3 regions of the Mesorhizobium sp. B283B1A genome follow, and region 1 is predicted to be linked to each of the others. Evidence: riboswitches for the same ligand, from Rfam matches in the RefSeq annotation. Region 1 holds a riboswitch; each other region holds the start of a gene.

What was found. Region 1 has a riboswitch for cobalamin ahead of LB577_RS28155 (CbtB domain-containing protein). Riboswitches for the same ligand answer to the same signal wherever they lie in the genome.
Region 2: another riboswitch for cobalamin. It lies ahead of bluB (5,6-dimethylbenzimidazole synthase); the one in region 1 lies ahead of LB577_RS28155 (CbtB domain-containing protein).
Region 3: another riboswitch for cobalamin. It lies ahead of LB577_RS21940 (aromatic ring-hydroxylating oxygenase subunit alpha); the one in region 1 lies ahead of LB577_RS28155 (CbtB domain-containing protein).

The regions. Positions count from the first base shown of each region.
Region 1 is NZ_JAIUIQ010000046.1:44,758-47,015, forward strand. It holds gene LB577_RS28150 (aromatic ring-hydroxylating oxygenase subunit alpha) at 1-396, opposite strand, end outside; cobalamin riboswitch at 540-739, shown strand; gene LB577_RS28155 (CbtB domain-containing protein) at 775-954, shown strand; gene LB577_RS28160 (CbtA family protein) at 970-1,770, shown strand; gene cobU (bifunctional adenosylcobinamide kinase/adenosylcobinamide-phosphate guanylyltransferase) at 1,763-2,258, shown strand, end outside.
Region 2 is NZ_JAIUIQ010000013.1:57,569-59,826, forward strand. It holds gene LB577_RS13520 (hypothetical protein) at 1-150, shown strand, start outside; partial or broken gene bluB (5,6-dimethylbenzimidazole synthase) at 315-941, opposite strand; cobalamin riboswitch at 944-1,124, opposite strand; gene LB577_RS13530 (histone deacetylase family protein) at 1,246-2,172, shown strand; gene LB577_RS13535 (exodeoxyribonuclease VII small subunit) at 2,176-2,258, shown strand, end outside.
Region 3 is NZ_JAIUIQ010000027.1:28,658-30,915, forward strand. It holds gene LB577_RS21930 (DUF680 domain-containing protein) at 1-7, opposite strand, end outside; gene LB577_RS21935 (DUF680 domain-containing protein) at 86-301, opposite strand; cobalamin riboswitch at 794-996, shown strand; gene LB577_RS21940 (aromatic ring-hydroxylating oxygenase subunit alpha) at 1,110-2,258, shown strand, end outside.

The DNA of each region.
Region 1 (2,258 bases):
CACGAGGTCGCCGCGCAGCGAATAGGACCAGGCATGATAGGGGCAAGTGATCAGCCGCGCCTTCAGCCGGCCTTCGCTTTCCTGGCACAGCTGCGAGCCGCGATGCCGGCAGGTGTTGTGGAACGCGCGCAGTTCGCCGGTCTCGTCGCGCAGCACGACGATTTCCTGCGTGCCGACGCGGAAGGTGCGGAAAGCCAGCGGTTGGGCGAGATCGGCTTCCCGGCAGACGAGCAGCCAGCTTCGATACCAGATCGCATCGAGGTCGCGCTGATAGCTCTCGCCGTCCCAATAGGCCGATGACGACAACGTCGCTTCAGCCCGGGTCAGGCCGTTGTAGCGATCGCGTTCGCTGGCATTGGGCTGCAGGACTGGTGGCTGCAGGGCTGGAGGCTGCATGGCTCGCTTCCCGTGAAGTGGCCAGCCGACACCCGGCCGGGATGATTGTCAATTGTGGTGCCGAGAACGGCCGATGTCGCCGGCATGGCGCAATCGCGCTGGTTGCCGGCGGAATTTGGTTTGCCGCGTGTCGTGATTTTCCGTATAGTCACGCTGTCGTCGGTTCCGTTTTGGAGCCAAGAGGGAATGCGGTGCGGGCTCAATTGTCGCCCAATGCCGTGGCTGCCCCCGCAACTGTGTGCGGTAGTCCTCTCCATATGCCACTGAAGATTTTTTCTTCGGGAAGGTGGAGAAGGGCGCTGATCCGCGAGCCAGGAGACCTGCCGGCGACAGGAAACTGACTTCGATACCCTCGGGTGGAGGGTGAAAGGACAAGACATGAATACTGCCTCCGTCTCCCTCGGCGCCTCGGTCTCCTCGCAGTCGCGCTTCATGCAGCTCGCGCTAGCCGCGCTGCTCGGCATCTTCGTCGTCGGCTTCGTCGGCTTCTCGCATATCGATGCGGTCCACAATGCCGCCCACGACTATCGTCATTCGATGGCGTTTCCCTGCCACTGACGAGGATTTGACATCATGAACCTGTTTCGCAACGTCGTGTTCATCGCGGCGATCGCAGGGCTTGTGGCCGGCGTCGTTCTCGCCTGCATGCAGGCCTATGCCACCGTGCCGCTTATCCTCAAGGCCGAAGTCTACGAGCAGGCCGGTGGCGGCCACCATCATGACCAGGCCGCGCCCACTGCCGCGGATACCAATGCCATGAGCACCGCCGCACCGGCGGGGCATGCCATGAGCTCCGCCGCGCCGGCGCCGGCCGAAGCCGCCGCTCCGGCGGAAGACGAAGGCTGGGCGCCGGCCGATGGTTTCGAGCGTTTCGGCTTCAGCGTGCTTGCCAACATCGTCACCGGCATCGGCTTCGCGCTGGTCCTGGTCGCGGTCTCGGAATTCGCGGGCGGCATCGGCAATTGGCGCCAGGGTGTGTTCTGGGGCCTGGCAGGGTTTGCCGTGTTCACGCTGGCGCCTGGCCTCGGCCTGCCGCCGGAACTGCCGGCGATGCCGGCGGCCGAGTTGCTGCCGCGCCAGATTTGGTGGGTCTCGACGGTGGCGGCCACGGCGATCGGTCTTGGGCTGATCGCCTTCCGCAAATCGCTGCCGCTCGCGATCCTCGGCGTGGCTTTGATCGTCGCCCCGCATATTGTCGGTGCGCCGCAGCCCGACAGTTTCGAGACGCCGATCCCGGAAGGCCTGCATCATCAGTTCGTGGTGGCGGTGACCGTAACCAATCTGGTGTTCTGGCTGGTGCTCGGCGCGGTCGTCGGCGTGGTGCGCGGCCGCTTCACCGGCACCGCGACCAGCCTGCGCGACAGCTTTGCCTGATCAAGGCAAGCTGACTTTCATCATTGGTGGCGCGCGCTCCGGCAAGAGCGCGCACGCCGAGACCCTGGCGACGGCGTTGCCTTCGCCATGGACCTATATCGCCACGGCTGAAGCCTATGACGACGAGATGCGCGAGCGCATCGCGGTGCACCGCTCGCGGCGCGGCGAAGGGTGGTCAACCATCGATGCACCACTGGACCTCGCCGGCGCGCTCGAGGCTTTGCCCGACAATCAGCCGGTGCTTGTCGACTGCCTGACCCTGTGGCTGACCAATCACATGCTGGCCGAACACGATATCGAGCAGGAATGCCGGCGGCTGACTGACGTGCTGTTGCGACCGCGCGGGTCCTGGTTCGTGGTGTCCAACGAAGTCGGGCAAGGCATCGTGCCGGACAACGCGCTGGCGCGTCGGTTCCGCGATGCCGCCGGCCGGCTCAACCAGCAGGTTGCGGCGATTGCCGATACGGTGCTTTTGATGGTGGCCGGGC
Region 2 (2,258 bases), on a different contig from region 1:
GTCTATTTCAAGACCATCGCCGGCCAGGTGCCCGATCCCGCCTGGGACGCCAGGCTCGCCGAGGCATCGTCGAAATTCAGGGAACTCAAGGACAAGGCGCTGGCCTCCTTCGGCGGCTCGCGCTGGGACACGGCCGGCGCGACACGCTGATCGGCGGGGCTTACCGCGACCGCATCGACGGCGTTGAGGCGCGCCACCGTCGATTTGAGCCGCATCTCGCCTTGGCCGCAAAAAGTCTCGCTCATGATCAGTTCGGGCAACGGTAGGCGTCGGCCCCAGCCATGCGTTTCGAGGTCCGGTTTGGGCGCGAATTCGGAGACCCGGCCGACGCAGAGATAGGCGACCGGCGTCACGTGATCGGGAATAGCCAGCAGGCTTTTCAGCGCCTCAGCCTCGATGATGCTGACCCAGCCGACACCGACGCCCTCGGCGCGCGCGGCCAGCCAGAAATTCTGCACCGCGCAGACCGTGCTGTAGAGGTCCATCTCCGGATTGTGCCAGCGTCCCAGCGGCGAACCCTGCGAGCGTTGCCGGTCGCAGGTGATGCAGATGTTGAGCGCGCTCTCGCAGATGCCTTCCAGCTTGAGCTTGCGGTAGAGCGCCTGCCTTTCCTGTTCGATGGCCGGAAGTTCCTGTTCGCGCGCGGCGAGGAACAGGTCGCGCACCTCCGCGCGTCGTGCGGCATCGCGGATGACGATGAAGTTCCACGGCTGCATGAAGCCGACCGACGGAGCGTGGTGGGCGGCAAGCAGCAGCCGCGCCAGCACCTCGTCGTCGAGCGCGTCGGGCAGGAAATGGCTGCGCACGTCACGCCGCGTGAACATGGCGCGGTAGACCGCGTCGCGCGCCATCTGGTCAAATCCGTCGCTACCAGGAGCGGTCATGTGTTCCGGCATCGCTTGTCCCCTTGCGATTGCTATCGATGCCAGCCGCCTGACCATGCGGATGACGATGTCTGCCAGGCCGGTCTTCTGGCTTGGGATCAACCCGCGTCCGGTGCCTTCCCGTCATCGACAGTGGCATTTACCGGCGCGGTCCCCCTCACAGCGTTGGGCACGCCACGGAATTCAACCGTGTTCCCGATTCTCCCGCTTGCGGCGGGCACCAGGCAGTGTCGGCGACCTTACGCCGAACCGCCCGGGGCGCCAATCCCCGCAGCGACGCCAATGGACGCAGACGTGATTTTCCCCAGCGATCGAGCCGCGATGCATGGCCATCGCGGCGCCGGGGCACTAGATAGGGAGCATGGCCACTCGTCTCTACACGCATCCGATCTTCCTCGAACACATCACGCCGCCTGGCCACCCCGAGCGGCCGGATCGCTTGCGCGCCATCGAGCGCGTGCTCGACGACGAGGCCTTTGCCGCGCTCGATCGTGTCACGGCGCCGGAAGGTGACGAGGCCACCATCCTCTATGCGCATCCCGCCGATTTCGTCGCCCGCGTGCGCGCCGCCATCCCTGACCAAGGTATCGCCCGCATCGATGCCGACACCACCGCCAGCCCGAAGAGCTGGCAAGCGGCGATCGCGGCGATCGGCGCCGCCAATGCCGCCGTCGACGATGTCTTTGAGGGCCGCGCCGACAATGTCTTCGTCGCAGCGCGGCCTCCCGGCCACCATGCCGAAAAAACCACGGCCATGGGCTTCTGCCTCTTCAACACGGCGGCCATCGCCGCGCGTTATGCGCAGAAGAAGCATGGCGTCGAGCGCGTGGCGGTCGTCGACTGGGACGTGCATCACGGCAACGGCACGCAGGACATTTTCTGGGATGATCCCTCGGTGCTCTACTGCTCGACGCATCAGATGCCGCTCTACCCCGGCACCGGCGCGAAGGACGAGACCGGCGCCGGCAATATCGTCAACGCGCCGCTGGCGCCGCAGACCGGCAGTGAGGTGTTTCGCGATGCCTTCCTGTCGCGCGTGCTGCCGGCGCTCGACAATTTCGCGCCGGAATTGATCGTCATTTCCGCAGGCTTCGATGCGCACCACCGCGACCCGCTGGCCGAGATCAACCTGACCGAGGACGATTTCGACTGGGCGACCGGCCAGCTGATGCAGCGTGCCGCGCGCCACAGCGGCAACCGGCTCGTCAGCCTGCTCGAGGGCGGCTACGATCTGCAGGGATTGGCATTTTCGGTCGCCGCCCATGTCGGGCGACTGATGAAAGGATGAACGATGGCTGGTGAGACCAACGAAGACGTCAAGGCGATGAGCTTCGAACAGGCACTCGACGCGCTGGAGAAGATCGTCGATGATCT
Region 3 (2,258 bases), on a different contig from region 1:
TCTTCATTTCAAGTCTCCTGAATTTTGATGAATTTTTGAGTTCGCCAGGACGGCGGGCAAGCAGCCGTCAACCGGCGGTTGGCTGTTAGTGGTTACCGAAGAGGTTGTGGTCGGCACCCTGGACAGGCGTCTGAGCAGCCGGTTCCGACTTCTTGACCGAAGCGGTGTACGAGCTGTCGACGGCAGTGGCTGCAGGGGTCGCATTCGAACCGTAATGGTCCGAACTATAATGGTCGCTACCAGCGAAGGCGCTGCCGGAAATGGCCAGAAGGGCGGCGGCAGTGAGAACAATCTTTTTCATTTTGGGCACTCCAGTATTTTTCCGTCCGTCTAGCGGCGTGTCTTGGGATGAAATCGCGTCGTTCGGACAGCCCCGATTTGGGAAAGCCAGATGGCCGTTTCCAATCACGAAGTTGTTCCGCGTGGACCATGAATCCACCACTTGAAATTGTACCACCGGCTTCCACATCAATTTTTTTGCTTTTTTTATCAATTAGTTAGAAGGATCAAGGGAGCTATCACCAACTGTGTCGGAGGCCCAGCGTTCACAACATCCTGCACGCACCGTCAACAGAAACGAACCGTTCGGTTCGATTTTAGGTTTCGCTAATAGTCACTTTTCGAAACTGTTAACCTTTCTTTGGCTCCGGCCAAGGATCGAAAAACAACGTTTGGGGTGCTGGCGACGAGCCGGTTTCAAAGGTCGCGATCCTTGTACGGACGATCTTGCATGCGTGTCGCGCCGCATGGATGCGATGTCGTTTTCATGCCGACGCCGCGATGCATGCCGTGATTAGATCACGCCATCTCAGGTGCCGCTTCGTGACGACGGAGTGGAGAATTGGGAAGCCGGTCAGAATCCGGCGCTGCCCCCGCAACGGTGGTGGAGTTCAAGTCGCAACGGGAGACCACTGGGCGAAAGCCTGGGAAGGTGTCGCGATGGTCCGCAAGGACGACTCCAGAGCCCGGAAACCAGCCCGAGATTGCTAGAACTCGACTGATCGCGGTGGGCGGTCAAGGGGTGGATGATGCATGCCCGGCTGGCGCCGGCCTGCGTCCGATCCTTCCTCCATCACCACCAGTTCAGTCCTTGGATATGAGGACAGGACATGGATGCTCGCAACGACATGCTGAGGCTCTTGAACAGCCGCAGACAGGGCTTTTCGCTGGAACAGCCCTTTTACACCGATCCGGACTACTTCAAGCTCGACATGGAGCTGATCTGGTATCGCGATTGGCTGTTCATCGGCCATGATTGCGAGCTGCCCAAGCCAGGCAGCTTCATCACCGTGCAGATCGGCGACTATCCGGTCGTGCTGGTGCGCGATCAGCAGGGCAAGATCAACGCCTTCCACAATTCCTGCCGCCACCGCGGCAGCCGCGTCTGCAACACCGAGAAGGGCATGGCCGCCAAACTGGTCTGCCCCTATCACCAGTGGACCTATGAGCTGGACGGCCGCCTGCTGTTCGCCCGCCAGATGGCCGAGGGTTTCGACAAGAGCCAGTTCGGGCTGAAGCCGGTCGCCTGCGAAAGCGTCGCCGGCTATATCTTCATCTGCCTGGCGAAGGAGCCGGCCGACTTCGCGCCGATGCGGGCGATGATCGAACCCTACCTCAAGCCGCACCGGCTCGGCGAGGCGAAGATCGCCTTCGAGAGCACGATCATCGAGAAGGGCAACTGGAAGCTCGTCTGGGAAAACAACCGCGAGTGCTATCATTGCGCGGGCAATCACCCGGAATTGTGCAAGACGTTCCCGGAAGCACCGACCGTGACCGGCGTGCAGGGCGCCGACAGCGATCCGGAGATGCTGGCGCACTGGGCGAAATGCGAGGCGGCCGGCCTGCCGAGCAAGTTCCGCATCGATCCGGCCGGACAGTATCGCGCCACCCGCGCGCCGCTGCTGCGCGATGCCGTCAGCTACACGATGAGCGGCAAGCGGGCGGTGAGGAAGAACCTCTCCGACAACGTCTCGGCCGACCGCATCGGCACCTTGATGCACTATCACTACCCGACGACATGGAACCATATCCTCATCGACCATGCCGTGACCTTCCGCGTGCTGCCGATCAGCGCCACGGAAACCGCCGTGACGACCAAATGGCTGGTCCACAAGGATGCGGTCGAGGGCGTCGACTACGATCTCACCGAACTCACCCATGTGTGGACCGAGACCAACGACCAGGACCGCCGCATCGTCGAGGAGAACGCCTTCGGCATCCTGTCGCCGGCCTATGAGCCCGGCCCCTATTCGGAGTTG